Regions from separate parts of the Polaromonas potterensis genome, predicted to be linked through region 2. Evidence: riboswitches for the same ligand, from Rfam matches in the RefSeq annotation. Region 2 holds a riboswitch; each other region holds the start of a gene.
What was found. A riboswitch is a leader RNA that binds a small molecule or an ion and turns the genes downstream of it on or off. The one in region 2 is predicted to bind thiamine pyrophosphate.
Positions count from the first base shown of each region.

Region 1 (9,648 bases), on a different contig from region 2:
AGCCCAGTGCAAAAACATGGGCGTCGGCCGACTCCAGTTCGGCCGTGGGGCTGAGCATGCCGGCGGCGGTCCAGCCGGCGGCGCGCGGTGCGGCACCCGGACCGGCGGGGGGGGCCTGCGGGCCGGACGCGGGGTCGAAAACCTCGACCGAATGGCCGGCCCTGGCCAGCTCGAAAGCCAGCAGCCGTCCGAGCAGGCCTGCGCCTGCGATGCCGATGTGCATGGTGATGTTCGCCCTTTTCATCGCGGGTTCAAAGTTTCTGGATGGGGATGTACATTTCGCTGCCGCCTTCGCGGAACTCGGCCGATTTTGCCTGCATTCCCTGCGCCAGTGCCGCGGCCTCTCCAATGCCCTGCTGCGCCGCAAACTCGCGCACTTCCTGGCTGATTTTCATCGAGCAGAATTTGGGCCCACACATGGAGCAGAAATGCGCGACCTTGCTGACTTCCTTGGGCAAGGTTTCATCGTGAAACTCGCGCGCGGTGTCCGGGTCCAGCGACAGGTTGAACTGGTCGTGCCAGCGAAACTCAAAGCGCGCCTTGGACAAGGCTTCGTCACGCGCCCGCGAGGCCGGGTGCCCCTTGGCCACGTCGGCCGCGTGCGCCGCGATCTTGTAGGCAATGATGCCCTGCTTGACGTCGTTCCGGTCTGGCAGACCCAGGTGTTCCTTGGGCGTGACGTAACACAACATGGCGGTGCCGAACCAGCCTATCATCGCCGCGCCAATCGCGCTGGAGATGTGGTCGTAGCCCGGCGCAATGTCGATGGTCAGCGGGCCCAGCGTGTAAAAAGGCGCTTCGTGGCAATGTTTGAGCTGCTCGTCCATGTTGGCCTGGATCATGTGCATGGGCACATGGCCGGGGCCTTCGATCATGGTTTGCACATCGTGTTTCCAGGCGATCTGGGTCAACTCGCCCAGGGTGCGCAACTCGGCAAACTGGGCTTCGTCGTTGGCGTCGGCGCCCGAACCGGGACGCAGGCCATCACCCAACGAAAAACTCACGTCATAACTTTTCATGATCTCGCAAATCTCTTCGAAGTGCGTGTACAGAAAGTTTTCCTTGTGGTGGGAAATACACCACTTGGCCAGGATGGCGCCGCCACGCGAAACAATGCCGGTGCGGCGTTTGGCCGTCATGGGGATAAAAGGCAAACGCACGCCGGCGTGGATGGTGAAGTAGTCCACGCCTTGTTCGGCCTGCTCGATCAAGGTGTCGCGGTAAATCTCCCACGTCAGTTCTTCGGCAATGCCGCCTACCTTTTCCAGCGCCTGGTAAATCGGCACCGTGCCTATGGGCACCGGCGAGTTGCGGATGATCCAGTCGCGTGTGGTGTGGATATTTTTGCCGGTCGACAAATCCATCACATTGTCGGCGCCCCAGCGAATCGCCCAGACCAGCTTTTCCACTTCCTCTTCAATGCTGGACGTGACCGCCGAGTTGCCAATGTTGGCGTTGATCTTCACCAGGAAGTTGCGGCCAATGATCATGGGTTCGACTTCGGGGTGGTTGATATTGGCCGGGATGATGGCGCGGCCCCGCGCGACTTCGTCACGCACAAACTCAGGCGTCACAAATGCGGGTAGTTGCGCGCCCATGGGGTTGCCGCGCACGCGGCTGGCCCGTTCGGTGTCATCCAGGTACTCGGCCATCCACGCGCGTTTGGTGTTTTCACGCAGCGCGATGTATTCCATCTCGGGGGTGATGATGCCGCGGCGCGCGTAATGCATCTGGCTGACGTTGGCGCCGACCTTGGCGCGGCGCGGTGTGCGTTGCAGACCGGCAGCCTGGGCACGCAGGGCGGCGATGCGTTGGGCTTCGGGGTCGTGCGGGTCGGTGCGGTCTTCCCGACGCGTGCCATCGTCAACGGCCTGGGCCGTGCGGCCGATGTAAATTTCTGTGTCGCCGCGTGCGGCAATCCAGGGTGCGCGCAAGGCCTGGAGCCCACGGCGCACGTCGATGTCGGCGGCTGGATCGGTGTAGGGCCCGGAGGTGTCGTAAAGCGTGGCGGATTCCCCGTTGCTCAGGCTGACTTCGCGCATGGGCACACGCAGGTCGGGGTGGCGCTGACCGGGCAGGTAAATCTTGCGTGACGCGGGAAAAGGCTCACGTGTCAGGGACAGCAACTGGGCGAATTGATCAGGCGCATTCATCGGGGCATCCTTGTGGTGTGTTGAAACACAAAATGCTCCGAAGGTGTGGCCAAAACCAGCCGGGTGGTTTTGATCGTTGACGGGCAAGCGGAGGTCCGCTGGCTGTCAGCTCTTCTTACGTCGGTACGAACCGATTCAAGTTCACGGGTTTGGCCTGGCCATCTCAGCGGCTCGACCACAATGGTCGGGCAGCACCCCGGAGCCGTTCCATTCTAGTACAGGCGCTCTCGGTGCTCAAACCCCTTTTGTGATCGTGCTGATAGCGTGCCAACCAAAATAGGGGCTGCGAAGCCGCTATGCTTGCCGCCAAGATTTCCTTCCAGCGATGAACCCATGAATGCCTTGTTTGATTTTTCCACCGCCAGTGTTGCTGTCCTTGCACTGGCCGATGTTGAGCGTGCGCTGACCGAAGACCTGGGGTCCGGCGACCTGACCGCCGGTCTGATTGATCCCGCGCGGCGCAGCCACGCCCGCGTGCTGGCGCGGGAGGCCGCGGTGATTTGCGGCCTGCCCTGGGTGGAGGCCACCCTGCAGCGGCTGGACCCGCAGGCCGAACTGATCTGGCATGTGCGTGATGGCCAGCGCTGCGAGGCCAACCAGGTCGTCCTGGAGATCAAGGGCTTGTCCCGCGCACTGCTGAGTGCCGAGCGGACTTTGCTCAATTTTTTACAACTGCTCAGCGCCGTGGCCACACAAACGGCGGTGTACGTGCAGACCGTGCAAGCGGTGCCGGGAAACCGAGCCAGCATTGTGGACACCCGCAAAACCCTGCCCGGCCTGCGGCTGGCGCAGAAATACGCCGTGCGTTGCGGCGGTGGGGTCAATCACCGCATCGGCCTGTACGACGCGGTGTTGATCAAGGAAAACCATATTGCAGCGGCCGGCGGTATCAGCGCCGTGTTGCAACGCACCGCCGAGGTGGCGGGCCGCGCGGCGTTTGTTGAGATCGAGGTGGAGACCCTGGTCCAGTTGCGGGAAGCCCTGGAGGCCGGCGCCCGCATGATTCTGCTGGACAACATGGCCCTGGCCCAGTTGCGTGAGGCGGTGCAGATCACGGCAGGGCGGGCGATTCTGGAAGTTTCGGGTGGTGTGAGCCTGGACACCGTGGCCGGTTTTGCCGCCACCGGGGTGGACCGCATCTCGATCGGGGCTTTGACCAAAGACATCAAGGCGATTGATTTTTCCATGCGTTTTGCGCAACTGTGAGTCCCGGCATGACTGACGTACAAAACCCTGTTCATCCCCTGATCCGCATCGACTACGAACAACCCGCGTGCCCGACGCGTCACGCCTGGGCGCGTGTGCCGGTGGAGCCAGCACCCGATGAACGCGCGGCCCTGAAAGACCAGATTCGCCGCCTGCTCAAAGAGCGCAACGCGGTCATGGTGTCGCACTATTACGTACACCCGGACCTGCAGGACCTGGCCGAAGAAACCGGCGGCCTGGTCAGTGACTCGCTGGAGATGGCGCGTTTTGGCCGGGACCATGCAGCGAGCACGCTGGTGGTGTCGGGCGTGCGTTTTATGGGCGAGACCGCCAAAATTCTCTCGCCCGAAAAAACCGTGTTGATGCCCGACCTGGAGGCGACTTGTTCGCTGGACTTGGGGTGCCCGGTGGACGCGTTCAGCGCGTTTTGTGATGCCCACCCGGACCGCACCGTGGTGGTCTACGCCAACACCAGCGCCGCGGTGAAAGCGCGCGCCGACTGGCTGGTGACCTCGAGCTGCGCACTGGACATTGTGCGGGCGCTGAAAGAGCAGGGCCAGAAAATTCTCTGGGCGCCCGACAAACACCTGGGCGGCTACATCCAGCGCGAAACCGGCGCCGATATGTTGATGTGGAACGGCAGTTGTATCGTGCACGACGAATTCAAGGCCTTCGAGCTGGAGGTGCTCAAAAAAGAACACCCGAAGGCCAGGGTGCTGGTACACCCCGAATCGCCCGCCGATGTGATCGCGCTGGCCGATGCCGTGGGGTCGACCTCGGCCATCCTGAAGGCTGCGCACGAGATGGACGCACCGGAGTTCATCGTTGCGACCGACAGCGGCATGATGCACAAACTGCGCACGCTGAACCCTGGAAAAATTTTCATCGAAGCGCCAACGGCCGGCGAAAGTGCCACCTGCAAAAGCTGCGCACATTGCCCCTGGATGGCGATGAACGGGCTGGCTGGCGTGGCGCAGGCACTGCAGACCTTGAACCCGGAGGTGCATGTGGACCCGGCGCTGGGCCTGCGGGCACGTTTGCCGATAGACCGCATGCTGGCGTTTACCGCGGCGTTGAAAGCGGGGCAGCCTGCGGGGGGGCTGGTTCCGAGGATGGGGGCGGCTTAGCCGCTTCACGCGGCATTGGCGGTTTGCGGTTGGCCGCCGGGCGCATTCGTGGCGCCCGCCTCCAAGCCTTCACAGGCCCCGCGAGGCAAAAGATAGCGAGGTAGCCGCCGGGCCGAGACCCGGCAGGCTCAAATCGCACTGCGGAATCAGCTCAAGGACTCAATCAGGTCAACGTATTGCTGCATCGCCTCTTCCGACGAGGTGCCCTTCAGGCCGTTCCAGGCGTCCCACTTGGCGCGGGCCACCATGTCGCCAAAACCCGGTTTTTTGTCGGCGTTGTCGCCGGCGCTGCCCTGCTTGTAGAGGGCATAAATTTTCAGCAAAGTGGCGTTGTCGGGCCGCTCGCTGAGGTTTTTGGAATCGGCCATGGCTTTATCGAAGGCGGCTTTGAGATCTGACATGAAGAGGCTCCGTTTCTGGAAGGGGTCACCAAAGAGGTGCTTGGGGTAACTGCCCGGTATCTTAGCCATCTCCTTACCTGCAAAATAGAGAGATCACCCCCACGCTTGTCACTGGGTGTACTGCGCTGTCCCCGAGGGGGTTCATTTTTCTTGGGGCGGCCCTGCGAAAAATGGCCACTTCGTACCTTTCAATGACGTTGGAGTTTTTATGGTCACACGCGTATCGGCCCAGGCCGCAGGCAAAAAAGTCGCGCAGAACGTGCAAAAAAACGTGACACGTGCCGTATCCGGGACCCTGGGCTTGTCCGGCGAACGCATGAGCAAGGTGGACACCGCCTGGCTGCGCATGGACACCGCGTCCAACCTGATGATGATTGTTGGCGTCTGGTCGCTGCAGCCCGGCGTGAGCCACGCGGCCGTGTGTGAACGCCTCGAAAACAGCTTGCTCAAATACGCGCGTTTCAAGCAGCGTGTGATCGAAGACGCCGCCGGCGCCACCTGGGTGGACGACCGCTACTTTGACCTGAAAAACCACGTCATCGCGGAAAAACTGCCCAAGGTGGCCAAAGGCCGGGAGCAGGAAGCGTTGCAGGACCGCGTCGCCGAACTGGCGATGCAGCCGCTGGACCGCAAACGCCCGCTCTGGCAAATCCATCTGGTCGAGGATTACACCGGGCCGGACGGTATCAAGGGCAGCGCCATGATTGTGCGCATCCACCATTGCATCGCCGACGGCATTGCGCTGATTTCGGTGACCATGTCCCTGGTGGACGGCGGGCTGCCGCCGCCTGAACGCAGAAGAAAAGAAGCGAGCAGCGGCGGTGCCGAGGACTGGATCGCCGACACGCTGCTCAAGCCCTTCACCGACCTGACGGTCAAGGCCCTGGGCGCCGCCGGCGAGGGTGCCGTCAAGTCCCTGAACCTGCTGAGCGATCCGCACAAAGGCATGGCGGGCTCGCTGGACATGGCCAAGGTGATGTTGCAGGTGCTGAAAGACGGCGCGGCGCTGGCGCTGATGCCGGACGACTCCAAAACGCGGCTCAAGGGCAAACCCGGTAAAACCAAAAAAGTTGCCTGGTGCCAGCCGATCCCGCTGGACGAGGTCAAGGCCGTGGGCAAGGCGCTGAACTGCTCGATCAACGATGTGTTGCTCAGTTGTGTGGCCGGCGCCATCGGCGAATACCTCAAATCCCATGGCGATGACGTCCAGGGCCAGGAGATCCGCGCCATGGTGCCGGTCAACCTGCGGCCCATGGAGCAGGCTTACAAGCTGGGCAACCGTTTTGGCCTGGTACCGCTGGTGTTGCCGATTGGTGTCGACAACCCGATTGAGCGTGTTTATGAAGTGCGCCGCCGCATGGCCGCGCTCAAAGGCAGCTACCAGCCACTGCTGGCCTTCAGCCTGCTGGCGATTGCCGGCTTGCTGATCAAGCCGGCGCAGGACGCCATGCTCAATCTGTTCTCCAAAAAAACCACGGCCGTGATGACCAACGTGCCGGGCCCGCGCGAAAAACTCAAGTTCTGCGGCGCCACCCTGGAGCAAAGCATGTTCTGGGTGCCGCAGTCTGGCGATGTCGGGCTGGGGGTGTCGATTCTGAGTTACGGCGGTGGTGTGCAGTTTGGCGTGATCACCGACAGCACCTTGTGTCCCGATCCGCAACGCATCATTGATGAGTTTGTGCCGGAGTTTGCCAAACTGTCTATCGTGACCTTGATGTTGCCTTGGGGCGAATAAAGGCAAATCCTTAAGCTTTTTAGGGCTCTAGCCCTTATCCTTCGGGCGCCAGCAGCTATTGAATTTATAGCGTTCTTCTCGTTTCAGACGGGTTTCTTCAACGTCTTCTTTGATTCTGCTGTTTGTTGTTTGCCTGCAGGCCGGGGTTGCCCGGCGGCAACTCACTTTCTTTTGCTTCGCTGTATGGACCGTGCACATGGTGGACGGTCCATACACTTCGCCAAAAGAAAGTAAGCAAAGAAAAGGCGACCCCGCTGTCTGCGTCCCTGCGCTGCGCTACGGGGCAACCTGCGGTGCTTGTATGGTGGAGGTGCTGGGGCAAAGGGACACTGTGGTGCATCGGCTGCAAAGAGACTGCGATTCATGCACGCGAGCGCAGCACACGCGGCCAAATGAAGTCCCCCTCCATCGCCCAGCGGGGCGAGGGAGGGGTTAGGGGTGGGAGTGGGGAGTCAGTCCTACTGCCAGCGGCAAACTGCAAACGCAGCGTGATGCCGGAAACGGACCCGAGAAATCCTCAATCCGCCTTGATCCCCGACACCTTGATGATGCGGCCCCACATGCCGCGTTCATCGCTGGCCAGTTTGGCCAGTTCCGTGCCGTTCAGAAACACGGCCTTGGCGCCTTGTTCTTCGGCGCGTTTACGGAACTGCTCGGACTCCACCACCTGTTTGATGGCGGCGGTAACCCGGGCCAATGTTTCGCTGGGGATGCCGTTCGGGCCATACACCGCAAACCAGGAGGACGCGACCAGGGGCACACCTTGTTCTGTGGCGGTGGGGACATCGGGCTGGGCCGCCAGGCGCGTGCGGCCTGTCACCATCAGCGCCCGGAGTTTGCCGGAGCGGATATGCGGCAACAGGGGCGGCGGTGTGGTGATGGTGAAGTCCACCGTGCCGCTGAGCAAGTCGGTCAGCGCCTGACCGGTGCCGCGGTACGGAATATGGGTCATGTAGGTCTTGGTCAGGTCCTTGAGCAATTCCGTGGTCACATGTTGCAGCGAGCCGTTGCCGCTGGACGCGTAGTTGACCTTGCCGGGGTTGGCCTTGGCGTATTTGATGAACTCGGCAAAGGTGTTGGCCGGGAAATTGTTGCGCACCACCATCAGCTGTGGCGCATCAATCAGGTGGGCGATGGCTTTTAGGTCCTGGCCGGGATCAAAACCTGCCACCGGCTGCAGCAGCGGCGTGATGCTCTGGTAGCCCGAATATTGCACCAGGAAGGTGTTGCCGTCGGCGGGTGCGCGGGCGACCATCTGGCCAGCGATGTTGCCGTTGGCCCCACCGCGGTTGTCCACCACGACCGGGACGCCCAGGATTTTGCCCAGGGGTTCGGCCAGCAGGCGCGCCGAAATGTCGGTGGTGCCTCCCGCCGGGGTGGGCACCACCAATGTGATGGGCCGGCCTGCGGACTGTGCAAAAGCGCTGCCCATGAAGGTCGCGGCACCGGTGGTGGCTGCTGCGGCTGCACCTGTGATCAGTGTTCTTCTTGAAATCGGGGTCATGTTTGTCTCCGGATAGTTTTGGATGGGAAAAAGAAATACAAAAGTGGTGCTGCTGGCCCTCAGGCCAGTTCGGAAATTTCAATCAGGTTCAGGTCCGGGTCACGGACATAAACCGAGCGGATTTTTTGCGTGGCGCCCGTGCGCAGGACCGGGCCTTCGACAATCGGCCAGTGTGCCCGCTGCAGCCGGGCTATGACCTCTTGCAAGGGAACACTGGCGATCAAACACAGGTCCAGCGAACCCGGCACCGGCAGATGCGCCTTGGGTTCGAACTCCGCGCCTTTGACATGCAGGTTGATTTTCTGCTGGCCGAACTTGAAGGCCTTGCGTTCGACCGGTGGTGTGCCGCCGGTAAAACTTTCCAGCGCCATGCCTAACACCCGCGTGTAGAAGTCCACGCAGGCGGCTTCATGGGCCGTGGTCAGCACTAGATGATCGATACGGTTGATCACAACGCGAACTGTTCCCGCAGCTCCGCCACAAAGGCCGGCGCCGGATGCAGGTCGCCAATCCGTCCGGCCTTGGCGACCTGGCCGGGGACTTCATGGCCAACGATGTCCGGCATCTGGCGCGCAATCGCCAGCAGCTTGGGCAGGTCGATGCCGGTGTCGTAGCCCATGGCATCCAGCATGTGGATGGCGTCTTCGCTGCTGATGTTGCCACTGGCGCCTGGCGCGTAAGGACAGCCGCCCAGGCCGCCCAGTGAACCGTCAAAACGCGTGATACCGCCTTGCACCGTGGCCAGTACATTGGCCAGGCCCATGCCACGCGTGTTGTGAAAATGCAGGGTCAGTTGCAGTTCGGCAAAGCGCGCTTGCAAAGCTTCCACCATGCGGCTGACCTGGGCTGGATGGGCCATGCCGGTGGTGTCGCAAATGGTCACGCCGCGCACGCCCTGGTCGGCAAAACGGCTGACCCAGTCCAGCACGCTTTCCAGCGGTACATCGCCTTCCATGGGGCAGCCAAAGCAGCACGAGAGCGAGACATTGATGGGTGTGCGTCCAGCCACAAGCTGGATCACTTCCGACAGGGCCGCAAAGCTGCGCGCCATGGGCATGCGCAGGTTGGCGAGGTTGTGTGTCTCGGAGGTGGACATGACGAGGTTGAGTTCGTCGGCTTTGGCCTCCAGCGCGCGCTCCGCACCGCGCAAGTTGGGCACCAGCACCGTGTATTCGACACCCGGTACGCGGCGGATCCGGCCCATGACCTCGTCGGCGTCGCGCAACATGGGGATGGCCTTGGGCGAGGTGAAGGAGGTGACCTCGATCTTGGCGTAGCCGCATTCACTCAGGGCGTCGACCAGCGCCACCTTGGTGTCGGTCGGGATAAAAGTTGGCTCGATCTGGAAACCGTCGCGTGTGGCGACTTCGTTGAAATAAATGCGTTGTTTCATGACACGATGCCCTTGTCTTTCAGACCCTGGATTTGTTGCGGGGTGAGGCCGAGCTCCTGCAGCACGGCGTCGCTGTCCTGGCCCAGTGCGGGGGCGTTGCGCCTGTGGCCGCCCGGGGTGGCCGACAGC
Region 1 covers NZ_JAWQLX010000008.1:109,691-119,338, forward strand. Annotated here, with positions in the region: gene thiO (glycine oxidase ThiO) at 1-223, opposite strand, end outside; gene thiC (phosphomethylpyrimidine synthase ThiC) at 252-2,153, opposite strand; TPP riboswitch at 2,249-2,362, opposite strand; gene nadC (carboxylating nicotinate-nucleotide diphosphorylase) at 2,487-3,359, shown strand; gene nadA (quinolinate synthase NadA) at 3,368-4,486, shown strand; gene R6254_RS15295 (acyl-CoA-binding protein) at 4,633-4,887, opposite strand; gene R6254_RS15300 (wax ester/triacylglycerol synthase family O-acyltransferase) at 5,096-6,622, shown strand; gene R6254_RS15305 (Bug family tripartite tricarboxylate transporter substrate binding protein) at 7,140-8,126, opposite strand; gene R6254_RS15310 (VOC family protein) at 8,186-8,578, opposite strand; gene R6254_RS15315 (hydroxymethylglutaryl-CoA lyase) at 8,575-9,519, opposite strand; gene R6254_RS15320 (CaiB/BaiF CoA transferase family protein) at 9,516-9,648, opposite strand, start outside.
Region 1: linked by a shared signal. The riboswitch ahead of thiC (phosphomethylpyrimidine synthase ThiC) and the one ahead of R6254_RS06535 (LuxE/PaaK family acyltransferase) in region 2 are both predicted to bind thiamine pyrophosphate.

Region 2 (9,648 bases):
GTCCATCACCGTCTTCCATTCCAACAAGGTCGGCGCCTGGAAGACAAAGCCCAGCTGGCTACCCGGCTTGCACAGCGCCTGCCCGTCCACGCTGATCTGTCCGGCATCCGGCCGCAACAGGCCCGCCGCCAGCTTGAGCAGCGTGGTCTTGCCGCAGCCGCTGCGGCCGACCAGGCTGTGCACCTCGCCGCGCGCAATCTGCCAGTCCACCTGGCTCACCACATTCGGGTAAGCCGGGTAGCTGTAACTCACCGCACGCATGTCGAGAAAAGTCATGGCGGCCCTAGTCGACATAAGGCGCGAAGGTTTCCGAGGCGGCTTCCGCCGATACCTCGACGTCCACCATCTGCACCAGATCCAGCAGGCTGAAGCGCCCGTCATGGTGCCAACCGGCCTCGGGCGAGCTCATCTGGCCCAGCGCGCAGATACGTGTCACGCCAGCGCGGCCGAGTTGTTCGGCCAGTGCAAACAGCTCGCGCGGCGCGGCAGCCACACCCACGGTTTGCAGGAAAGCCCGGTGCGGTGCCAGCAGCGGGAGCACGTCGGCCAGCTGGTCCACCGCCACCACCCGTATGCTGCGGTTCAGCGCGCTGGGGGCCAGCGGCTGCAAGCTGTTGTTGTAGACCACGGTCCAGTCGCCCTCCCCCGCCACATCCGGGCCCTCTGGCGACAGGCTCACGAATTCTTCCGCCTGGCGCCAGCCGGCGAGGTCGGACGCTTCGGACAAGCTCAGGGTGCGCCGTGGGTATTTCTTTTCAAAGGCCGAGAGTTCATGCGCGAGATAACGCGAAAATTCATCGGGGCTGATTTTTCCGCCACGCTCCACGTAAAACACATGCGGCGAATAACAGCCTTGCTGGTCGTAACGCATCACGTCGTAAGCGGCCTGCTGGGCGGTCTTGATGGCCTTGCGCGCATCCAGCGCCTGCCTGGCGACGATGCCAAAACTGAGCTTGTGGCCGAAGGGCAGAAACCGCGTGCTGATGGGCACCTGGCGCCGCAGCTGTTCCAGCGCGGTGTTGCCGCCGTAGGCCAACACCAGATCGGCGTGTTTGAAAAATAAGCTCTCACGTGCCTCGTCCCCGCCTTTCCACCAGACCACCGCCAGGCAGTCGGCCAGCCCCGGATTCACTTCGACCAGCAACTGCGCCATCCAACCGGCCAGCAGCGGCTCGGCACTGGCCACCTTGCCCACCGTGCCCGACTTGACCAGCAGGCCGGAGATCAAACTCCAGAGGCACAGGCCGGGCACATTGCCGGCCCAGACATGCACCGCCACATCGGCACCGAAGGCTTTGGAAAAGCCGCCCTTGGCGCGCGGCGCAAAGTCGTCCAGCAGCTGCGGGTTGCCGAAGTCTTCGACCAGGAAACGCTGGAGCTGCGGCTTGCGGAATGTTTTCAGGTAACCCGTGAGGCCGAGACGCACCATGTCAGCGTCGTAACCCGTCACCAGCGGCAACAAGGTGTTGGCCTTTTGCCGCCAGGGGTCTTGCGGGTCCAGCAAACGTGCGATGGCGCGGTCGATGATGTCAATGATTTGCGCCACCGTCAGCGACTTCAAATACGAACGGCTGGCACTCCGCACCCGCGCCATCAGGGCCACCGTCTGTTCTTGCGTCAGGACGGGAACCGCGACCTCCAGCGTGTCGTGTTTGCCCTCGAATCTCAGCGTCTGCCACAACACGTCCCCGGCTTGCAGGCCCGGCAGGTAGCCAGCGGTTTCGCGCAGCAGTGTCATGCCGTGGCCGCCTGCAAAAACGCCTGCACCGCCAGCGAACAACCCTTGGCCGCGCTGCCCTCTGCACGCCCCAACAGCAAAAAGCCGCCGTCCACCGCGACCCCCACGTCCTCGGTCAGGAGGGTGGTGACGGAATTGAAATTGGCCAGGTCGCAGTGCGCCAGAATGCCCTGCTCGCCGCGCGGCAGTTCCTCGCCGCTCAGGGGTTCGACCACGCGGGTGCGAATCCAGTGCGGACCGGATTTGACCGACGGCAGCACGGCGTTGCCCGCGTCGTAAAACTGCGTGCTCAGTTCGGTCATGCCGTACATGTTGATGCACTGGCTGGCGGCGATGCCCAGCACGCCAGAAAGCTGCGCATAAAAATCCGGCATGGACAGCTCGCGCGACTGGCCCTTGAAGCCGCCGGTGTCCAGCACACGGCTGCCCGGCGGCAGGACAAAGGTTTTGCCCAGGCGCTGCAACTCATCCAGCAGGTGCACAAAGCTGTAGCTCGCACCCAGCAGCGCATAAGGCTCGCCGCTCTGCTGTGCATTTTCCAGCTCGGCGATCAGGCGCGTGTGGTCCAGGCCGTCTTGCGTCAGCAGGTAGTGGCTGCCGTCCGTGCCGAACTCACGCAGCGCGAGCGCCAGGTAGTGGGCCAGCGAAGAATTCGGCAACAAGCTTTCATCCGGGAACAAAAGGCCCATGCGGATTTTTTGATCGCTGCCGTGCATGAAACGTTGCCGGAAATTGCGGATCATGGAGTCGTCATACACCGCCAGTGTCGGGTGATGGTGTTTGCCCTTGACCTCGGCCTGCGTGGTGCCGCTGGTCATGAAGGTGCGCTCGGCCTGCTCCGCAGGGATGCAGCTCAGGGTCAGCGCCTTGAACGCACTGATGGGCACGGCCGGGATGTCGCGCCAGCTTTTGACGGTGCGTAGGGTTTTGCCGCGTTGCTGGCAAAAGCGCTGGAAAGGCAGGTTGTTCTGGTATTGATGGGCGAACAACGCGAGGGCCTGTGACTCAAACGCGTCTTCTGACGGGTGGTCGGCGGCCAGGTAGGCCTGCAGGTCAGCGATCAAAGGAGAAGAAGCCATGCGTCACACTTTCGGTTGCCTGTTGAAAAACAAGTGCTCCGAAAGATGTGCCACGCCCACTGGGGGTGTCTGGCAGCTCTCCTTACGTCGGTATGAACCGATTCAAGTTCGCGGGTTTGGTTCTGACCATCTCAGCCACCCTTGCTGTCACCAGCAAGGCTGCACCCCGGAGCAGGTCAAATTCTAGCGGAATGCGGCCGGCGCGGCCAAACGGCGCATCCCAGGCAGATGCCAGCAGGGTCAAGCGTATGTGGCCCCCGCCACAGACACCGGCGGGTGGCGGAGGCACATGGATCGCTACCCTATTGATAGCTGTTTGCGCCCGCTGGATAAGGGCTGGTGGCCTGAAATGCTTGTAAAAATAGCCGGCCGACCTGTTGTCACCCGCAACATCAAAACCGCTGTCGCGATTGGCCGCCGGGTCCACCGCCAGCGCGCCTGACCAAAACCCTAGTGGTACAGCGCCTCGATCTCGGCCGCGTAGGTCTTGTAGATGCTGGAGCGCCGCACCTTCATGGTGGCGGTGACTTCGCCATCGTCGTGGTCCAGTTCCTTGGTCAACAAATGAAACTTGCGGATTTGCGACACCTGGGCCAGGCGCTGGTTGCCCTCGCCAATCGCGGCATCAATCAGTTGACGCACCTGCGGCAGCTCGACCAGCGAACGAAAGTGGGTGAAGGCAATACGCTGGGCCTCGGCCCATTTGCCCACGGTCTCGTAGTCAATCATCACCAGCGCACCAACAAACTTGCGCCCCTCGGCCACGATCACACATTCCTTGATGTAAGGACTGCCCTTCATGGTGTTTTCGATCTCGGACGGTGTGAGGTTTTTGCCGCCCGCGGTGATCATGATGTCTTTCAGGCGGTCCACGATCTTGAGCTGGCCGCGCTCCTCGCGCACCACATCACCGGTATGCAGCCAGCCGTCCCGAATGCTGTCGGCCGTGGCCTCGGGATTTTTGTAATAACCGGCAAACACCATGTCGCCGCGTAATTGCAGTTCGCCCTGTTCGCCAATGCGATGCTCCACACCCAAGATGGGGATGCCCACCGTGCCAATCACCACGTCACGCGGATCATGACCCAGCACCATGCCGGTGGATTCGGTCAAGCCGTAGACCTCGATCAGCGGAACACCCAACACGCGGAAGAAGCGCACCACGTCGGGCGGAATCGGCGCCGCACCGGTCAGGGCGATACGCACCTGGCGCAGGCCGATGAAGTTTTGCAAGGCGCGAAAGATCGCCCAGTAGCTGACCCCGAAGGTGAACCTGTCGGCCAGGCTCCAGGCGCTGCGCGGCTTCTCGGCCAGCGGCTGGCAGGCGGCATACGCCGTGTCGAACAACTTGCGGCGCAGGCCGCCGGTTTCCTGCAGCTTGATGCTGATGCTGGCGTGTAATTTTTCCCAGATGCGCGGCACACCGAGAAACAAGGTGGGCGCAATTTCCCGCAGATCTTCCTGCACCGTGCGTATGGATTCGCCGAAGTGGACCTGGGCGCCGGTGTACATGGGCACAAAGGTCGTCAACATCTGTTCGGCCACATGGCACAGCGGCAGGTAGGACAGGTGCGTGGTCTGGTCCGTGATGCCCAGGCGCTCGAGGATGCCGGGCACCACGCCGCGGATATTGCGGTAGGAAATCATCGCGCCCTTGGGTTTGCCCGTGGAGCCCGAGGTGTAAATCATCAGGCCTATGTCGTCCAGTTTCTGGCGCGCCAGGGCGGCGTCGATCAGCGCGGGCTGGCCGGCCGCGGCGCCGGCTTTTTCGACTTCGTCAAAGCTCACGATCAGGCCACGCAGCTCGGGCGCAAAGCTGCGCAGCCCCTTGGTTTCCATGACCACAATCTTGCGCAGGCGCGGCAACTGGTCCAGCGCTTCGAGCACCTTGTCGGTCTGCTCCTGGTCTTCGCAGACCATGATTTCAATGTCGGCGTGGGCGACCACATAAGCCACCTCGGGCGACGGGCTGGTGGGGTAGACCCCCACCGCTACGGCGCCTATCAGGCCCGCGCCCATCTGCGCCAGCACCCATTCAATGCGGTTCTCGGACAACACCCCCACATGGCCACCGTCGGACAGACCCAGGCCGCGCAGGCCCAGGCCGAAATGGCCGGCGCGCCGGTAATAACAGTCCCAGGTGAACGGTTTCCAGATGCCGAAGTCTTTTTGCCGGATGGCAATACGCTCGGGCATGGCCCGTGCGCGTTCGCGCAGCATCTGTGGGAGCGTCAATTCGGGAAGCTTCATGACAGCCAACGCTTGCGGCGCTTGTAATGTTTGATGTTTTTGAAGCTGCGGGTCTCGCCGCCCCCCCCCATGCCGAGGTAAAACTCGCGCACGTCGGGGTCACTCGCCAGACGTTCGGCCGTGCCGTCGATGACAATTTTTCCGTTCTCCATGATGTAGCCGCTGTGCGCCACGGCCAGCGCCACGGTGGCGTTTTGTTCAACCAGCAACATGGACACACCACGCTCGGCATTGATACGCGCGATGATGCCGAAGATGTCTTCGACCAGCTTGGGACTCAGGCCCAGCGAGGGTTCGTCGAGCAGGATCAGTTGCGGCTGGGCGATCAGCGCCCGGCCTATGGCCAGCATCTGCTGCTCGCCGCCCGAGAGGTAACCGGCCAGGCCTTTGCGCCGCTCGTGCAGGCGCGGGAAATAGCTGTAGACCAGGTCGAAGTCAGGCTTGAGCTCCGGCCGGCCGGTCAGCGCGTAGGTGGCGGCGACCAGGTTTTCTTCGACCGTGAGGTCTTCGAACACGCGCCGCCCTTCCATCACATGTGACAGGCCCTGACGCACCAAATGCTGAGGCTGCAGCCGCGCCGTGGATTGGCCGTTGAACAACACGCTACCGCTCTCCAGCGCCCCGTCCTCCAGTGCCAGCAGGCCCGAAATCGCTTTCAGGGTGGTGGACTTGCCGGCGCCATTGCTGCCCAGCAAAGCCACAATCTGGCCGCGCGGCACGGCCAGCGACAGGCCACGCAAGGCCTGCACCACCTTGTTGTAGATGACCTCGATGTTGTTGACTTCGAGGACGTGGTCCGTGTGCGGCAAGCTCATGGCAACTTAGAGCGCGATCCAGTCGGAGGCGGCGACCATTTTTTGTGTCTTCATGTCGGCCTTGTAGACGCGGCCCACAGGAATCGAGTTGCCTTTGATGGTGATGGGCACGCCGATCAGGCCACCGGTGTCGAAGTCCTTGATGCTGTTGAGCGCGGCCTTGAGGTTGCTGCCGGTGAGCGGTTTGCCCGCGTCCAGGCAACGTTTGGCCGACTCGGTGAACAACATGGCGGCGAGGAAACCCTGGATGTAGGCCGTGCTCTGGTACTCGGGGCGCAAAGCGCGGATCTTGTCCAGCATGGGCGACTTGGCCGAGGTGTCGTAGTAATAACGGTAAGGCATCACACCCATAAACCCATCACCGGCCTCGCCCATCTTCATGACGGTGGAGCTGTCCATGGTCCAGAAGGTGCCCATCCACTTGCTGGTCATGCCCATTTGTTTGCCCTGGGTGATGAACTCGGGGATGGGCGCAAGGATGTAGCCGTGGAAGATGGTGTAGTCTGGCGCGGCGCGGCGTAACTTGATGACTTCGGTGGACACGTCCACGCTGCCGGCGGGGGTCATGATTTTCACAGGCACCGTCAGGCCCAGCTTCTTGGCCAGCGCTTCACTGGAGTCGATCGGGTCGCGGCCGAACTCGGAGTCGGAATAGACAAATGCGACCTTGGCGCCCGGCTTTTCCTTGGCGATGTGTTTGAGCAGGATGCCAAACATCTCGGTGTAGTCGGGGCCGACCAGGAACTGATTGGGATATTTTTTCGGGTCGTTGAGTTCGGTGGCGAAAGAGGCACCTGTCATCAGCGTGGTGCCGGTGCGCTCCAGCTCGGGGTTGATGGTTTTGGAAAAAGCCGTGGAGTCCCCGTAGTAGAGGTTGACCTTGTTCTGGCTGGTGATTTTTTTGTACGCAGCCACCGACACATCGACCTTGTAGCCGGTGTCTTCGGGCACATAACGCAGCTTGCGGCCCTTGATGCCGCCGGCGTCGTTGACCATCTTCACGTAGTCGCCAATGCCCAGGTTGATACCCACACCGGCGAAGGCAAACACGCCGGTCATGGGAATCGAGCCGCCGATGACGATGTCTTCGCCGCCGGCCTGGGCATGCGCGACCAGGGGAGCGGCCAGGGTGGCGCCGGCGGCCAGCAGCAGCGAGCGGCGGCGTTGCGAAGTCAGGGATTTCTGCATGTTTGTCTCCTTCATGGTTGTCGTTACCCCGGTGGCCGGCAGGGCATCAATTACGGAATGGCCACAGGTGAAAAAATCGGCGGATACGCCGCCACACTTCTGCGAGCCCCTGCGGCTCGAACACCAGAAATCCAATGATCAGCAAACCAAAAATAATCGTGCGTACGGGCGACAGAAAAACCGTGAGCTCGGTGCCGCCGGGCAACAGGTCGACCACCAGCTTGAGCAGCTCGGGCACCATGGTCATGAACACCGCGCCCAGGATGGCGCCAAGGATGGTGCCCATGCCGCCGACGATGATCGCAGCGAGAAAAAAGATGGACATCAACAGCGGAAAACTCTCGGGTGTGACCACGCGGAAAAAGTAAGCCCACAGGCCACCCGCCACACCGGCGTAAAACGAGGACAGGCCAAAAGACAGCAGTTTGTAACGCAGCAGCGGAATGCCCAACACCTCGGCCGAAATGTCGCGGTCGCGGATGGCGATGAAGGCGCGGCCCACACGTGTGCGGAACAGATTCGCCGCGCCCAGCAACATCAGCAGCGTGACCGGCACGATCACCCAATAGAGCCGGAACGAGGTGTCCAGCGCCGCGCCAAAAATTTTGGCCGGTGGCACGGTCAGTCCGGCGGTGCCGCCGGTGAGCGCCATATTCGCAAACAGAAAGTGCGCGATGAAAGACGCCGCAATGGTGGCAATCGCCAGGTACAGGCCTTTGACACGCAAGGAGGGAATGCCCACCACCAGGCCGCCCAGCATGGCGACAAACCCGCCGGCCAGGATGTTGAGCAAAAACGGCGTGCCAAAACGCAGCTCCAGCACCGCCACGGTGTAGGCGCCCAGGCCCATAAAAGCCGCCTGACCCAGGCTGACCAGGCCGGTGTAGCCGGTGAGGATGTTCAGCCCGGAGGCACTCGCCACGTTGATGCTGACCAGGCAGGCCAGGTACAACCAGTAGTCGCTGGCCATGAAGGGGAAGAGCAGCAGCAAAGCCGCGGCCACGACCAGCCAGACTTTTTTAGTGCGCGAGTCGAACAGCGCCGCGTCGGCGGTGTAGCTTTCTTTAAGCGTGCCGATGCGCATCAGGACTCCCGCCGGGCCGCCCCAAGGCAGGCCTGGGCCCCCTCGGGGGGCAGTGAATACACGAAGTGATGAACGTGGGGGCGCATGTATTTAGAGTCTTTCGATCTCGTGGGTGCCGAACAGGCCGTAAGGGCGGATCATGAGCACAAGGACCAGCACAATAAATGTTGCCAGCAGTTTGTATTCACCACCCAGGTAGCTACCCGCCAGGGCCTCCACCAGGCCGATGAACAGGCCGCCGACCAGCGCGCCCAACACGCTGTCCAGCCCGCCCACGATGACCACCACCAGCACCGACAGGCCGAACACGCCCATGGATGAGGAGATGCCGCCTATCGAACCCACAATGATGCCGGAGACGGCGGCGATCATGGCGGATGCCACCCAGGCCAGCGAAAACACACGCGGCACGTTGATACCCATCGAGTAGGCGGCCGCCTGATCGGACGCCGTGGCGCGCAGCGCCACCCCGCCGCGCCAGAAACGGAACACCAGCAGCACCGCGGCAATAAACACCAGCGCCATCATCGCGCCCCAGAACACCTTGGGCGCCAGAAAAGCCTCGCCCACCATGATGGGTGTGCTGGGCATGAAGTCGGGCAGGCGGCGCTGATCGGCGGTCCAGATCAGCTCCACCAGCCCCACCAGCACCGAGCCCAGGCCCACGGTGACCATAAAAACGGAAATCGGCGGCTCGCCCAGCAGTGGCCGGATCATGGTGCGTTCAATCACCGCGCCCAGCAGGCCGGCGCCCAGCACGGCGGCCGGAATCGCCAGCCACAGCGGCAAGGCAAAGGTGGCGGCGAAGGTGAAGAACAAATAGGCGCCCACCATCAGCAACTCGCCGATGGCGATGTTGACCACCCGTGTGGCCTTGTAAACCATCACAAAGGCCAGCGCGGCCAGCGCATACAGCCCACCACCGGACAGGCCGGTGAGGCAGATTTCAAACAGGTAGGCCCAATCCATCAGACCACTCCCGCCAGGGCCTGGAATTTCTGGCGCAAGTCGCCAACGTCGCCCGAACCCAGGTAGGCGCGAATCACTTCGGGATCGGCCTGCACGGCGGCCGGTGCGCCCTGGGCAATCACCTGGCCGAAGTTGAGCACCACCACGTGGTCGGACAAGTCCATGACCATGCCCATGTCGTGCTCCACCATCAGCACCGTCACACCCCACTCGGCGCGTACGTCGAGGATAAAACGCGCCATGTCTTCGGTTTCTTCGCGATTCATGCCGGCCACGGGTTCGTCGAGCATCAATATCTCGGGCTGCATGGCCAGCGCACGCGCCATCTCCACACGTTTTTGCAAACCGTAAGGCAGCGCTGACACCGGCGCATGGCGGATGTGGTCGATCTCGAGAAAATCGATGATGCGTTCCTCGATGTCGGCACGCAGCGCGGCCTCTTCGCGGCGCGCTCGCCCCCTATAAAACAGCGCGTCCAGCACATTGGTTTTCAGGTGGGCGTGGCGGCCGAGCTTGATGTTGTCC
Region 2 covers NZ_JAWQLX010000003.1:87,771-97,418, forward strand. Annotated here, with positions in the region: gene R6254_RS06525 (ABC transporter ATP-binding protein) at 1-276, opposite strand, end outside; gene R6254_RS06530 (acyl-CoA reductase) at 284-1,738, opposite strand; gene R6254_RS06535 (LuxE/PaaK family acyltransferase) at 1,735-2,817, opposite strand; TPP riboswitch at 2,880-2,996, opposite strand; gene R6254_RS06540 (hypothetical protein) at 3,107-3,259, shown strand; gene R6254_RS06545 (AMP-dependent synthetase/ligase) at 3,268-5,067, opposite strand; gene R6254_RS06550 (ABC transporter ATP-binding protein) at 5,064-5,882, opposite strand; gene R6254_RS06555 (ABC transporter substrate-binding protein) at 5,889-7,070, opposite strand; gene R6254_RS06560 (branched-chain amino acid ABC transporter permease) at 7,117-8,154, opposite strand; gene R6254_RS06565 (branched-chain amino acid ABC transporter permease) at 8,245-9,123, opposite strand; gene R6254_RS06570 (ABC transporter ATP-binding protein) at 9,123-9,648, opposite strand, start outside.

Region 3 (9,648 bases), on a different contig from region 2:
CAGGCCACCGTCGTGTTCACCGTGGACGGCAAGGAGGTGCGCGGTCAATCCGACGGCAATGGCCCGGTGGATGCGTCGCTCAAAGCCATCGAAACCCATGTCAAAAGTGGTGCCGAGATGGTGCTTTATTCCGTGAATGCGATCAGCGGCTCCACCGAAAGTCAGGGTGAGGTCACGGTACGGCTGCAAAACAGTGGCCGTGTCGTCAACGGGGTGGGCGCCGACCCGGATATCGTGGTCGCGTCGGCCAAAGCTTATTTGAGTGCGCTGAGCAAGTTACAAAATAAAGCTGACCGAGTGGCAGCCCAGGGCTGAAGGTGGCTGGCGTCAAAAAATCCCTTTAAATTCAACAATTTAGGTATTTTTTGGCGGCCAGAAGAGCGAAATTAGCCCAAAAGACGCGCAACTTCATTGTTGCGTTTAGGAAAGTTACGCAAACGATTGATATTGCGTGACTTTTTCTATTTGGATACACTCCAGCATCGCACTAATCGCAACTGGAGGCGACCCCCATGTTCAACAAGCTGAATCTGATTTTCAAACGAAGTTTACAAGTCGTTGGATTTCTTACGTTTTCGGCCGCGTTGAGCTTGAATTCGCCTGCGGCGGAGGCCGCGCCTGCCAAACGCCAGGTGGTCAAAAAGGTCCATGCCGCCAAAGTCGTATCGAAAAAAGTGGTTTCCAGCCGCAAGAGCGCTCGTTTTGTGGCCAAGTCCCGGCGCAAGTCGGAGATTGTCGCCATCGTGCCGGCCAAACCTTCGTTCGGGCAAATTGCTGGTTTGCACAATGCGCAGGATGCACTTGACTTGAAATCCAGCGTGGCGCTGGTGATTGACCAGGACACACAGGAAGTGCTGTTCAGCAAAAACGACCACGCCGTGTTGCCGATTGCTTCCTTGACCAAGTTGATGACGGGTGTGATTGTCAGCAATGCCCACCTGCCGATGGACGATGTCATCACCATCACGCAGGACGATGTGGATACTGAAAAAGGCAGCAGCTCACGTCTGCGCGTAGGCACCAGCCTGACGCGTGGCGAATTGCTGCACTTGGCGCTGATGTCCAGCGAAAACCGCGCAGCGCACGCGCTTGGCCGCACCTATCCGGGTGGCCTGCCCACGTTTGTGAGTCTGATGAATGCCAAGGCCAAAATGCTGGGCATGAAGGACACGCGTTACGTCGAGCCTACGGGCTTGTCCAGCCAGAACCAGTCCAGCGCGCAAGATCTGGCGACGCTGGTCAATGCCGCGCATGCCGATCCGGTGTTGCGTGAGTTGTCCACGTCGACTGGCTACCAGGTGGCCGTGGGCCGGCACACGCTGCAGTACAACAACACCAACCGCCTGGTCAAAAACCCGGACTGGGACATTGGCCTGCAAAAAACCGGCTACATCTCCGAAGCCGGCCAGTGCCTGGTCATGCAGACCAAGATTGCCGGCCGCAAGTTGATCATGGTGTTTCTGGATTCGGCTGGCAAGTTAAGCCGCCTGGGTGACGCCGAGCGTGTGCGTCGTTGGGTTGAGTCACAACCGATCAGCGCAACGCCCAAAGTCAGCGCCGTGGCCCGGCCGGCCGCCGGCTGAGGACTGTCTGCGCGGGCGGCTTCCTGCCGCCATTCATCACTATGTTATTGATAGCTGCTTGCGCATATGCAGCAAGGGCTAGAGCCCGTTTTTACTTAAAACTTCCGGATTTGTAGCCGAGCGCTGCCGAAATTTCGTGCGCAGTGGCTTCCAGCTTGGGCAGCCAGCTTTCGTCCAGCCGGTCGGCTGGCGCTGAAATCGACAAGCCTGCCACCAGCTTGCTTTGATCGTCGTAAATGCCGGCGGCCATGCAGCGCACACCCAGTTCCAACTCTTCGTTATCACGGGCGATACCGTATTGGCGGGCTTTCGCGAGTTCGCGCTCGAGCACCGCCAGTTGGGTGATGCTGTTGCGGGTGTGGCCTGGCAGCCCGGTACGCGTGGCGTAGGTGCGCAGGCGCTGGGGATCGTCAAAAGCCAGGAAAAGTTTGCCCACCGAGGTCAGGTGCAAGGGCGCACGTCCGCCAATCGCCCGCACCACCTGCATGCCGGAACGTTCGCTGTAGGCGCGTTCGACGTAAATGATTTCATCGCCCTGGCGCATGCTCAGGTTGACGGGTTGCTGGGTCAGCTTGTGCAGCTCGCGCATCGGGATCAGGGCGGCATCACGCACGCTCAAACGCGCTTTCACCAGGTTGCCGAGTTCCAGCAGGCGCATGCCCAGCCGGTAACTGCCGGCCACGGGTCGATCCACAAAACGGCCGGTGGCCAGGTCATTAAGGATGCGGTGTGCGGTGGACGGATGCAGGCCGGATTTTTCGCTGATCTCCTTGAGCGACACCGCTTCTTCGCGGGTTGCCAGGATTTCCAGCAGGGAGAACATACGTTCGATCACCTGTACCGTTGGTTTGGCGGGTGGGCTGAGGGGATCGAGCTTTCTCATAGGCAGGTTTTGCACAAATTTTACCCTGTGAAATCGCTTTGGGTGAGGGATTGTTTTTTGTGCGGCTGTTTCCGTGCGTCCGTGCTTAGGCGGCCGTTGCTGGATCGGGATTGTCGGCGGCGATCCATTGCCCATCGATCAGCACCTCGTTCGGTGCAAACCTGGCCTTGTAATTCATCTTCGGGCTTTCGGCGATCCAGTAACCCAGGTAGACATAAGGCAGGTCCAGCCGCTTGGCCTGTTCAATCTGCCAGAGCACGCTGTAGTTGCCATAACTGGCCTGCGCATCGGGTTCGTAAAAGGTATACACCGCTGAGACACCGTCCTCCAGCACATCGAGGATAGAGACCATTTTCAGCGCACCAGCTTCGCCGTTGGGCAGGGTGTCGCGGAACTCCACCAGGCGTGAATTGACACGGCTTTGCAGCAGGAATTGCGTGTACTGGTCGATGCTGTCATGGTCCATGCCGCCGCCGGCGTGGCGGCCGTTCTGGTAACGCAGGTAAAGCTGGTAATGCTCGGGCATGAAACACAGCTTGAGCACGCGGGCCTGCAGCGACTGGTGGCGCTTCCAGGCGCGGCGCTGGCTGCGGTCCGGCTGGAAGGTGTGAACGGGAACCCGCAAAGGCACACAGGCCTGGCAGCCGTCGCAGTAAGGGCGGTAAGTGAACATGCCGCTGCGGCGAAAGCCGTTGGTCACCAGCTCTGAATACGCCGCGTTGTGGATCAGGTGGCTGGGGGTGGCGACCTGCGAGCGCGCCTGCCTGCCAGGCAGGTAGCTGCAAGGATAAGGTGCCGTTGCATAAAACTGCAGCGTCTGGAGGGGCAGGTCTTTGAGGTGCGTCACGTCGTCAGCTCGTTCTGGCCATCAAAATCTGCTTCCAGTATAGAGGGTCGAATTGCCAATGGGGTGGTGTGTCCCCCGCGGCTTTGGCGACGTGCGCGACAAAGCTGGTGCGCGACATTTCAGCCGCCCCCAGCGAGGCCAGGTGCAGTGTATTTTGCTGGCAATCAATCATGCGGATGCCTTTTGCGCGGCAAAAAGCCACCAAGGCGGCCAAGGCAATCTTGGACGCGTCGGTCTGGTGCGCAAACATCGATTCACCAAACACCATGCCGCCCAGGCTCACGCAATAAAGCCCGCCGACGAGTTGCTCATCCACCCAGGTTTCAACGCTGTGTGCATGGCCGGCGAGATGCAGGGCGGTATAGGCGCGCACCATGTCGGGCAAGATCCAGGTGCCCGGCTGGCCGGCACGTGGAGTGCTGGCGCAGGCTTGAATCACGTCGGCAAACGCCGTGTCAAAACGAATCTCATGGCCGGGTGTGTTTTCAAAATGCAGCAGGCTCTTGCGCAAGGAGCGGTGAAGTTTGAAATCTTGCGTGCGCAGCACCATGCGCGGGTCCGGGCTCCACCACAAAATGGGTTGGTCCGCGCTGAACCACGGAAAGATGCCGAGCGTGTAGGCTTGCAACAAGCTAGGCACATCCAGCGTCCGGCCCGCTGCCAGCAAACCCGGTGCAGGGTCATGCTCGGCCCATGCGCTGTCCACTGGTGGAAAGGCTTCATCGGCAGCAAGCCAGGGCAGGGGGCGGGGTGACTTGCGCATCAATAAAAGAGGATGTGAAAAATAAAACGCCTGGAGCCAGCCTGAGGATGATTTTGGCCGTCAGGCTATGCGAAAATTCGCGGTCGCTGCAAATGGTACTACCTCACGCAGCGATTCATCCGCTCCACTTTTTGTGAGCAGAAGATGAAGGCCCGCGAAGAAGAGCCAAAATTTATGGCTATAATCTAAGGCTGCATTCCTCAATAGCTCAGTTGGTAGAGCGCCGGACTGTTAATCCGTAGGTCCCTGGTTCGAGCCCAGGTTGAGGAGCCAAGAATTCAAGCACCTGATGCGTAAGCATCAGGTGCTTTTTTCATTTCTGGCGCTGGTATTGCAGCTAGCATTGGCACCATGACAAATCAGGCTTTTGAATTCAAATACCCTCGCGTCCTGAGCATTGCCGGTTCTGACAGCGGCGGTGGCGCGGGCATACAGGCTGACCTCAAGACTTTTGCGGCACTGGGCTGCTACGGCATGACGGCCATCACGGCGCTGACTGCGCAGAACACCTTGGGTGTGCGCGCCATCCATGGGGTGCCGCAGCAAATGCTGCTGGACCAGATCGATGCGGTGGTCGAAGACATTGGTGTGGATGCCGTGAAGATCGGCATGTTGCATTCCCCCGAAATCGTGCATGCCGTGGCCGAGGCAATTGACCGGCATGTGCTTACGCGTGTGGTGCTGGACCCGGTGATGGTGGCGACCAGTGGTGCCGTGCTGATCGACAACCCGGCGATTGCGGCTTTGGTGCGCGAACTGTTTGGCCGTGCGGCTTTGGTCACGCCGAATCTGGACGAAGCCGCCTTGCTGGTGGGCCGGCCACTGGAGAGCGAGCAGGCGATGGAAATTGCCGCACGTGAGCTGCTGGCCCAAGGTGCGCGGGCGGTGTTGCTCAAGGGCGGGCATTTGCCGGGGGATGTGGTCAGTGATTTGCTGATCACACAAGACGGTGCGCCGCACTGGATGCGCGCGCCGCGTATTCACAGCGCCAACACCCATGGCACGGGCTGCACGCTGTCATCGGCGATTGCGGCGCACCTGGCTTTGGGCCTGTCCTTGGCTGAGGCCGTGGAGGCCGCACGGGCCTATGTGCGTGGCGCGCTGGAGGCTGGCGCCGCCGTGCGCACCGGCGCGGGCAGCGGGCCGCTGAACCACAGCCACGCGCCGCAGGTCATGCGGCTTGTTCCGCTGGACTCTTAGACGCTTGCTTAGGCTGTTGCGCTGACTCTTGCCGGCGTGTCGCTGGTAAATCTGGCCAGCACAAAAGTCAACACCAGCGTCGGCAGTGCCGCACCCCAACTCGGCGCAAGCTGCGCGCAGGCGTGGTAACAGACGATGCCTGTGAACCAGATCAGCACGGCGCTGTAGTTGACCTGCCGTTCTGTGACCAGCGCCGCCACATCGGAGCGGCCGGCCAGCCGCGCCAGGATCACGCCGTACAGGGGGATAAAGACCGAGCTGAGCATCAGCAAAAACGGCTCCAGGCTGTGTATGGGCAAAACCATGGCCAGGGCCGTGCACACCACCGCCATGGTGATGCCCCAGCGACGCACGCTCCAGCGGGGTTTCAGGCTGTGGCCGGCGACCGAGCCTGAATAAATGTCGCCGTAGGCGTTGTCCACCTCGTCAATCAGGATCAGGCCCAAGGCAATCAGGCCGCCCTGCGCGAGCAACAGTGCCGCGACCAGGTCGGTGCTGGGTGTGGTGATGGCGATCAGCACGCCGAGCGCGTAACACCAGATATTGGCCACGGCGTAACCCAGCCAGGTGCCGCGCAGGGCGCTTTTGCCGTCACGTCCGTGGCGCGCAAAGTCAGCCACCAGCGGCAGCCACGAGACCGGCATGGCAATCACCAGGTCCAGCGCGGCCAGTGTGCTCATGCCGCCTGTGCCGGGGCGGTTCCACAAAGTGCCAAAGCCTTGCGCATTGGCTTTGGCAAGAAACTGCCAAGTGAGCCAAAGCAGCGAGGCAATCACCAGCGGCAGGCCGTAACGGCCTATGAATTTGCGCACCAGCTTGACCATGGAGCCCGACAGCAGGGCGATCAGCACGCCGCCCCACAGCAAAGTCGCCAGCAAGGGCCAGATGGCGCTGGTGAAGCTGCCAGACTGGCGCGCAATGGCCAGGGTGCCGTCGCGCATGACAACCAGCTCAAAAGTCGTCCAACCAACGAGCTGCACGATGTTGAGCAAGACTGGCAGGCGCGCGAAGCTGCTGCCGTAGGTGGCGTGCATCAGGCCGGCGCTGGACAGTCCGCTGTCGCAACCGACCTTGGCTGTCCAGGCCAGCAACCCGGCGCCCAGAAGGGAGCCGAACACGATGACCAGGGCGGCCTGTTGGGCGCCCAGTGCCGGCACCAGGTAGGCGCCAATCTGCATGACCAGCAGGCCAACGCCCAGGCTGAGCCAGAGCGCGGCGTGGTCGCGAAAACCAAACGAGCGGTCGCCGGCGGGTTGTGGCGTGAGCGCCGTGTTGGTGCTGCCGGAAGAGGCGGGAGTGGGGGGATTAGTAGCCATCAACATTCCAATCGTTAATGGCAGGTCGGCTTGTCTGACGCCCAGGGCCCGGCGCCTGAAACATGCTTCCCTGCGCGAGGATTACCTCAATCAGGTTCAAAGGGACTTTCTCAGTCGTGCTGTTTTTTAAAACAGCACAACACCCCTAGCGAATATGCCCTTGCAGGCACGAGGCCGATTATAGGAAGAGGCCGCCCAGCGGCCTAACCTCGGAACGGACAGCTGTTGCTTTTTAGTCGATCTTGACGTTGGCGGTTTTGACAATGGTGCGGTACTTGCCGATTTCCGAACGGATCAGCGCGCCAAACTCCACGGGGCTGTTGCCCGCAGGCTGAAGCCCCATGGACAGGAGCTTTTCCTTGATGTCCGGCTGCGACAGCATACGCAGCAGCTCGGCATTGAGCTTGTCGACAACGGCTTTGGGTGTGTTGCGCGGCGCGACGATGCCATACCAGGTGCCATCCTCAAAACCGGGCAATCCGGCTTCGGCCAGGGTGGGCACTTCCGGCAGGGCTGCCACGCGTTGTGTCGACGAAACCCCGAGGGCGCGCAGCTTGCCGCTTTTCACAAAAGGTACCAGCGTGACCAGGTTGTCGAATTGCGCATCCACCACACCGCCCAGCAGGTCGGTGGTGGCCGGCGCGCTGCCCTTGTAGGGAATGTGGCCGACATCGACGCCTGCCGCCAAGCCGAAGCTCACGCCGCCCAGATGCTGGGCCGTGCCGGTACCGCCGTTGCCGATGGTGATGCGGCCAGGCGAGCGTTTGGCCAATTCAATAAATTCACGGGCGTTTTGCGCCGGGACCTTGGGATGGACGACCAGCAACAAAGGTGCTTTGACCAGCAGGGCCACAGGCTGGAAGTCGGTGGCCGAGTCGTAATTGAGCTTGGGATAAATCGACGGGTTCACCGCCATGAAGCCGGCCGCGGCCAGGGTTAGCGTGTAGCCATCGGCAGGCGCCTTGGCGCCGGCTTCGGCGCCTATGTTGCCGCCTGCGCCCGGCCGATTCTCCACGATGGCAGGCTGGCCCCAGGCCGTGGACAGGTGCTGCGCCACCATGCGGCCCAAGGTGTCGGATGCACCGCCTGGCGGGAAGGGCACGATCACGCGCATTCCCTTGCTCGGAAAATCGGTCTGCGCCACCGCGGGCACCCCCAGGCTGGCCGCGCAGGCCAGTGTCACACCTAACAAACGAGAGAAAGAAGAAAACGTCATCGTGGGTCTCCTGAACAGGGATTAGGTGTGCCGTATCAATCGAGCTTGGCGCCGGAATCCTTGACGACTTTGGCCCAGTGGCTCATTTCGCGGCGGATGAAGGTGCCGAATTCTGCGGAAGAACTCGGCATGGGTGTGACGCCCATACCGGCGAGCTGCGCCTGGAAGGCCGGGTCTTTGAGCGCGCGATTCATTTCTGAGTTGAGGCGGGCGACGATGTCTGACGGTGTTCCCTTGGGCGCCAGAAATCCAAACCAGACCGTCATGTCGAAGCCCGGCACACTTTCGGACACGGCAGGGATGTCCTGCGCAGCGGCCGAACGTTTGAGGCTGGAAACGCCCAAAGCGCGCACCCGTCCGCCCTGGACCTGAGGCAACACCGCCGGCATCTGGTCAAACAACATGCTGACCTGGCCGCCAATCAGGTCCTGCATGGCGGGGCCGCCGCCTTTGTAGGGAACGTGGACGATGTCCACGCCGGCCGCCGACTTGAGCATTTCGGCGGCCAGATGGCTGGAGGTGCCGTTGCCGTTGGAGGCGTAATTGAGTTTGCCGGGATGGGCTTTGGCGTAGGCCACCAGCTCCTTCACGTTGTTGGCGGGCACGGCCGGATGCACCACCAGCAGGTTGGGTACGCCGGCGTACAAACCGATGGGGGCAAGGTCCTTGATCGGATCGAAGGGCATCTTCGCGTACAGGGCGGGGTTGATGGCCAGGCCGATGGGCCCCATGAGGATGGTGTAACCATCGGGTTCCGCTTTGGCCACCATGTCCATGCCAACATTGCCGCCCGCGCCCGGACGGTTGTCGACGATGACGGGCTGGCCCATCTGCTGGCCCATGCGTTCGGCCAGCATGCGCGCCAGGATGGAGGTTGTGCCGCCAGCTGCGAAAGGCACGACCAGTTTGACCGGCTTGTTGGGATAGCTGCTTTGCGCGCCAGCCAGGCCGGAGGCCAGCGCCAGGCTGGCGCAGCAGAGGCCGAGCGCCAGTCGGCGCGACATGGAAGAAGTGAACATGAAAATCTCCTATCGTTGTATTTGAAAAAAGCAGAGGTTGCGGTTCAGGCCACGGCGTAGCGGTCGACGAAGTCCTGGCGAATCGTGATACCGAGGCCCGGCCGGTCGGGGATGTCGACCAGGCCGTCCTTGACTTCGAATTGCTCTTCGGCCAGCTCTTGCAGCAAGGGGTTGGCACCCACGGAATACTCCAGCAGCCAGCCGGCCGGTGACGCGGCGGCCACATGCATGCCGGCGGCAAAGGCCAGAGCCCCTGTCCACAGATGCGGTGCCAGCTTGAGGTTCCAGGCCGAAGCAATAGCGCCTATACGCATGGCTTCGGAAATCCCGCCGCAGATCGCCAGGTCGGGCTGGAAGATATCGGCCGCGCGCAGTTCTGCCAGGTCGCGGAAGTCAAAGCGGTTGAACTCGCTCTCGCCGGTCGCGATCGGGATGGCCGTGGCGGCGCGTACCTCGGCCATGCCGCGTTTGTCGTCGGCCGTCACCGGCTCCTCAAACCACAACAGGTTGCAGTCTTCCACCAGACGGCAGAAACGCTTGGCCTCCGCCACGGTGTAAGTGCCATGGGCGTCGCAGGCCAAGCCGATGTCCGGGCCCAATGCCTTGCGTGCGGCGATCACGCGGCGCGCCGAGTGGATGGGGTCGCAGTCGATCACGCCGACACGCATCTTCACGGCCTTGAAGCCGCCGCGCGCCACGTAGCCCAGCAGTTGTTCGCCGATGTGATCGGCATCGGCCCAGCCACCCGAGGCGTAGGCCGGCATACGCTCGGCCTTGCGGCCACCGAGCAGGCGCCAGATCGGGGCGTTGAGGTGTTTGCC
Region 3 covers NZ_JAWQLX010000010.1:18,651-28,298, forward strand. Annotated here, with positions in the region: gene R6254_RS17160 (2-isopropylmalate synthase) at 1-315, shown strand, start outside; gene pbpG (D-alanyl-D-alanine endopeptidase) at 513-1,583, shown strand; gene R6254_RS17170 (IclR family transcriptional regulator) at 1,675-2,466, opposite strand; gene R6254_RS17175 (arginyltransferase) at 2,552-3,313, opposite strand; gene aat (leucyl/phenylalanyl-tRNA--protein transferase) at 3,318-4,076, opposite strand; tRNA gene R6254_RS17185 (tRNA-Asn) at 4,274-4,349, shown strand; gene thiD (bifunctional hydroxymethylpyrimidine kinase/phosphomethylpyrimidine kinase) at 4,428-5,276, shown strand; gene R6254_RS17195 (purine-cytosine permease family protein) at 5,285-6,592, opposite strand; TPP riboswitch at 6,643-6,749, opposite strand; gene R6254_RS17200 (Bug family tripartite tricarboxylate transporter substrate binding protein) at 6,825-7,808, opposite strand; gene R6254_RS17205 (Bug family tripartite tricarboxylate transporter substrate binding protein) at 7,844-8,827, opposite strand; gene R6254_RS17210 (mandelate racemase/muconate lactonizing enzyme family protein) at 8,872-9,648, opposite strand, start outside.
Region 3: linked by a shared signal. The riboswitch ahead of R6254_RS17195 (purine-cytosine permease family protein) and the one ahead of R6254_RS06535 (LuxE/PaaK family acyltransferase) in region 2 are both predicted to bind thiamine pyrophosphate.